DNA from 2 places in the Zhihengliuella alba genome. Region 2 is predicted to be linked to the other one. Evidence: predicted binding sites of a transcription regulator. Region 2 holds the regulator's gene; the other holds the start of a gene.

Region 1 (2,388 bases), on a different contig from region 2:
GCCTCCCCGGGACCGGGCCCGGTGGACAGGTCGGCGCCCGGGATCCGCGCGTCGACGAGCGAGGGCCGCCGGCCGAGCTCGGACGCCTGCCACCGCATCCAGCGGGCGGCGAAACCGGACTTCCCCGAGCCCACGGGGCCCCGCAACCCGATCAGGCGCACGTCAGGGGCGACGGTGTGGAACCGCGTCCAGACCGGGATCGCCCCTGCGAGCCTCTCCTCCACGATGCACTTCGCCTCCCCCAGAACCGGCTGGGCGGAACAGCCGGTAGTCACGAGGGTACGTCGCTTCGGGCGCGGTGGACCCGGCGGGGACGAGGGTTTGACAGTTACTTGAGCCTTTAACCCTTTTCCTCACCCCCTGCCCTGGTCGCTGCCCGCCGGGACTAGCCCGAGTAGGTCACCGAGCCTCCCGTGAAGTTGTCGCTCGTCCAGGAGATGGTGACCGAGCCCGCGGCCGGCGGCTCCTCCGGCGTCTGGAGGGTGTAGGTCGGGAGCGAGATCTCCTCTGTCCCGTCGCGACCGGTGACGATGCCCGCGGAGTGGATGAAGACGAAGGTGCCGCTCGTCGAGTCCGGATTCGTCAGCACCCATCCGGCGTTGAGCGAGAGCGTCTGCAGGGTCGTCCCCGCCGGGGCGTTGACCGTGAGCGTGATCGCCCCGGTCGCGGCGCCGGCGACCAGGCCGTCCGCCGTCGCGGTCATGAAGGTCTGGACGACCTGGAGCCCCGCCCCGTTGTACCGGAAGGGCGCCGGATAGGTCAGCTGGCCGCCCGTGGAGGGGCTGGCCGATGCCGCCGGCGCGGAGACCGCGGCGGCGATGATGGGAACCGACCAGGCGGCGCCGGTCAGGACCCGCCGTCGGCGGACGCCCGGGGGCGTTCCGGTGGCGGCGTGCTGCGTGACTGGGGTTGTATCGAGTGTGTCCATGCGCACCAGTCGACTGCCGGCAGGGGGCGCCGCGGCCGGGTGGGGCGAACTGGACGGGGTCCTTCATCCGGCTTTTCGCCCGGCCCGGTCCGGTGTCACCCCGGGGCTCACCCTCGGCGTGGCGCGGGGCCCGGCCCGGCACTACACTGATGATCGAAAGTTTGTTCGATGCGGGTGGTCCGGATCGTCGGGGAGGTGCCATGGAGTCGTCCGAGCACGCGGCCGGGACCGTCCGCCCGAAGGCCGCCACCGGCTTCGCCTCGCCGGCTGGGGACTACTACGACGGCGGCATCGACCTGAACCGGCACCTGATCCCGGATCGCACCAGCACGTTCGTCATGCGCGTCGCCGGCGACTCGATGGCCGCCTCCGGCATCTCCGACGGCGACGAGATCATCGTCGAGCGCGCCCGCGCACCACGTCCCGGCAACGTCGTGGTCGCCGTCGTGGGCGGAGAGCTAATGGTCCGGCGCCTCCGGCACGACGGCGGCGGAGGCGCGCTCGAGACCGACCCCCTGCCGCCGGGGGAGCCGGCGGTCGAGCGCATCCCCGGAGGATTCGACGTCTGGGGCGTCGTCACCCGGAGCCTGCACCGGCTATGAGCGGGCACCTCTTCGCCCTGGTCGACGTCAACAACTTCTACGTCTCCTGCGAGCGCGTCTTCGACCCGCGGCTGGAGGGCCGCCCCGTCGTCGTGCTCTCCAACAACGACGGCTGCGTCGTGGCGCGCAGCGCCGAGGCCAAGGCGCTGGGGATCCGGACCGGGGCGCCGTGGTTCAAGCTCGCGCCGGAGGCCGAGCGGCACGGCCTCGTGGCCCGGTCCAGCAACTACGAGCTCTACGGCGACATGTCCGCGCGCGCGATGGAGGTCATCGGCCGCTTCGGCGCGTGGCAGGAGATCTACTCGATCGACGAGTCGTTCCTCGGCCTGCCGGCCGGCGACGAGGCGGCCGCCGTCGAGGCCGCCGGGACCGTGCGCGAGGCCGTCCGTCGCCAGGTGGGACTGCCGGTCTGCGTGGGGGTCGCCCCCAGCAAGACGCTGGCGAAGTTCGCCAACCACGTGGCGAAGAACAACCCCGGCTTCGACGGCGTCTGCTCCCTCGGCTCCCTGCCGGCCGAGCAGCTCCGGCGGCTGCAGGAGCGCCTGCCGGCCACCGAGGTGTGGGGCGTCGGACGGCGCAGCGGCGAGAAGCTCGAGGGGCTGGGCATCGGCAGCATCGCCGACCTGCGCGATGCCGACCCGGCCTGGATCCGGCGGAAGTTCTCCGTGGTGCTGCAGCGCACCGTGCTGGAGCTCAACGGCACGCCGTGCATCCCGCCGATCGACGAGCGGGCGGACGCCCACCAGATCATGTTCTCCCGCTCGTTCTCCCAGCCCGTCACCACGGCCGCCGAGATGCGCGAGGTCATGACCGTCTACGCCCAGAGCGCCGCCTCCCGGCTCGCCGCGCGCGGTTTGC
Region 2 (2,388 bases):
CGCGCGACCTCGGCGGGCATGGGATGCGTGTTCTCGTTGACGTTCAGCTGGATGGGCACATCGAGCTGCGGCGCGCCGTAGGGCTGCAGGCCGCGGAGGTTCTCTCGAAGGGGAAGCTGGTTCATGCGCGCTAGGACATCACTCACCGCGACAGTCTAGAACCCGGCCGGGCCGGCGCTGAATAGACTGCGTCCGGAGGTAACAAACGTCACCGCCGGCTCCTGCCGACGGATCGGCAGCGCGGGCCGCCGGTACTAGTCGGCGACGGGAAGGTAGATTTCCTGGCCCGCGTGCACCGTGTTGCCCGGGAGGTCGTTCAGCTCGACGATCTCGTCGACGACGATCCGCGGGTCCGCGCCGGGGACGAACTCGAGCGCGAGGCTCCAGAGCGTGTCGCCCTCCAGGGCTGTCACCGACTCGTACTGGACCGGCGAGGCGTCGCCGCTCCCGGCCGCGCTGACCGGCGCCGTCCAGAGGCCGAGGAGCATCAGCCCCGCCGCCGCGACGAGCAAGAGGGGCAGCCCGATGAGGACGAAGCGTCCTCGGCGGGTCAGCCGGAGCGGTGCCTCGGTGGCTGCCTGATTCGCCAGTGCCATCGTGGTCATGGTGTACCTCCCGTGAGCGGCCCGCCTGCGGGGGCCGCCAGTCTTCTGCGGTGTCGGTGTTCGAATCGAAAGTGCGACTCGAACATGTCTTCGAACTCTGCTGATCCATGTTTAGCACCCTTGAGCGATGGTTGTCGAGACACGTTCGAACAAACCTTTGAATCCGCGCGTCCCGCCACTAGGGTTGAAGCAGTGGTTCGTAGAGCTACTGCACCAGTCAGGTCCCACAGATTAGAGACGCCGGAACCCGCCGCAGCAGGGAGCGGGCACCGAGAAACAGCAAGGATGTACAGATGGCCGCGACGGAAACCTCCAAGCCACGCCGGGATCAGAAGAGCCTGACCCTGCGGCAGCGCAAGATCCTCGAGACCATCCAGCGCTCCATCGCGGCGCACGGCTACCCGCCGTCCATGCGCGAGATCGGAGACACCGTGGGACTGGCGAGTCTCTCGAGCGTGACCCACCAGCTGTCGCAGCTGGAGAAGCTCGGCTACCTCCGACGCGATCCGCGGCGCCCGCGGGCCATGGAGATCCTGCAGCCCCTGACGCTATCGGAGACGCCGGCGGAGACTCCCGACGGGCCCGGGCTGACCGCGGTCGGCGGGCTGCCGGTCTCGGAGCTGACGAGCGCCGTCGACACGGCCATGGTGCCCCTGGTCGGGCGGATCGCCGCAGGTGGACCGATCCTGGCCGAGCAGACGGTGGAGGACGTCGTCCCGCTGCCTCGCCAGCTCGTCGGGCAGGGCGAGCTGTTCATGCTGAAGGTCAGCGGCGACTCGATGGTGGATGCGGCCATCTGCGACGGAGACTGGGTGGTCGTCCGCCGTCAGAGCTCTGCGGACAACGGCGACATCGTCGCGGCCCTCCTGGACGACGAGGCGACGGTCAAGACGTTCCGCCAGCGGGACGGCCACACCTGGCTGCTGCCGCAGAACCGGCAGTACGAGCCGATCCTGGGCGACCACGCGACCATCATGGGCAAGGTCGTCTCGGTGCTCCGCTCCCTCTGAGCGAGCAGTTCGCGGAGTTGGAGAGCGGTGCGGGCCCCTGGCCCGCACCGCTCTTTCCGTCCCTACGCCTGGGCGGTCGCCGTCTCGGAGAGCCGGCGCAGCGCGCCGAGGACCGTGGGCTTGTCGACGGTGGGCCACATGGGTGGCAGCGACGAACGCAGGAAGGCGCCGTAGCGCTCCGTCGCGAGGCGCGAGTCGAGCACCGCCACCACGCCCCGGTCTTCGGCGGAGCGGATCAGGCGGCCTGCCCCCTGGGCCAGCCTGACTGCCGCGTGCGTGGCGGAGACCGCCATGAACCCGTTGCCGCCACGCTGGGCGATGTCGCGGCTGCGCGCCGTCGAGAGGGGGTCGTCAGGCCGCGGGAACGGGATCCGGTCGATGATGACGAGCCGACAGGAGGCCCCCGGGACGTCGACGCCCTGCCAGAGCGTCATGGTGCCGAAGAGGCACGTGTCCGGCTCCTCGGCGAATTGCTGCACCAGGGCGGACATCCCCGACTCCCCCTGGCAGAGGATCTTCTCGCTGACCCTCTCCCGCAGGACCTCGGCCGCCTCCTCAGCAGCGCGTTTGGAGGAGAAGAGGACGAGCGCGCCACCGCCGGAGGCATGGATCAGATCGGCGATCTCGTCGAGAGCCTCGCGGGAGACCAGGCGACCCGGCTTCGGCAGGTGCTTGGCGACGTAGAGCACTCCCTGTCTCGGGTAGTCGAACGGGCTCCCCACGTCGATTCCCTCCCAGCTGGGAGCGCCCTCCCCCATGAGCCCCAGGTCACC

What was found. Region 2 encodes LexA, which represses DNA repair genes until DNA is damaged. Its sites were predicted from a motif close to TCGAACANNTGTTCGA; they were not measured.
Region 1: ABD784_RS13155 (LexA family protein) is a predicted target of LexA. The motif match lies at 1,082-1,097, and genes of this name have one in related genera.

Annotation. Positions count from the first base shown of each region.
Region 1 is NZ_BAABCJ010000007.1:95,295-97,682, reverse strand. It holds gene ABD784_RS13165 (LuxR C-terminal-related transcriptional regulator) at 1-224, opposite strand, end outside; gene ABD784_RS13160 (hypothetical protein) at 386-928, opposite strand; gene ABD784_RS13155 (LexA family protein) at 1,129-1,530, shown strand; gene ABD784_RS13150 (Y-family DNA polymerase) at 1,527-2,388, shown strand, end outside.
Region 2 is NZ_BAABCJ010000002.1:46,457-48,844, forward strand. It holds gene ABD784_RS05990 (histidinol-phosphate transaminase) at 1-146, opposite strand, end outside; gene ABD784_RS05995 (LysM peptidoglycan-binding domain-containing protein) at 255-605, opposite strand; gene lexA (transcriptional repressor LexA) at 899-1,615, shown strand; gene ABD784_RS06005 (ATP-dependent DNA helicase) at 1,678-2,388, opposite strand, start outside.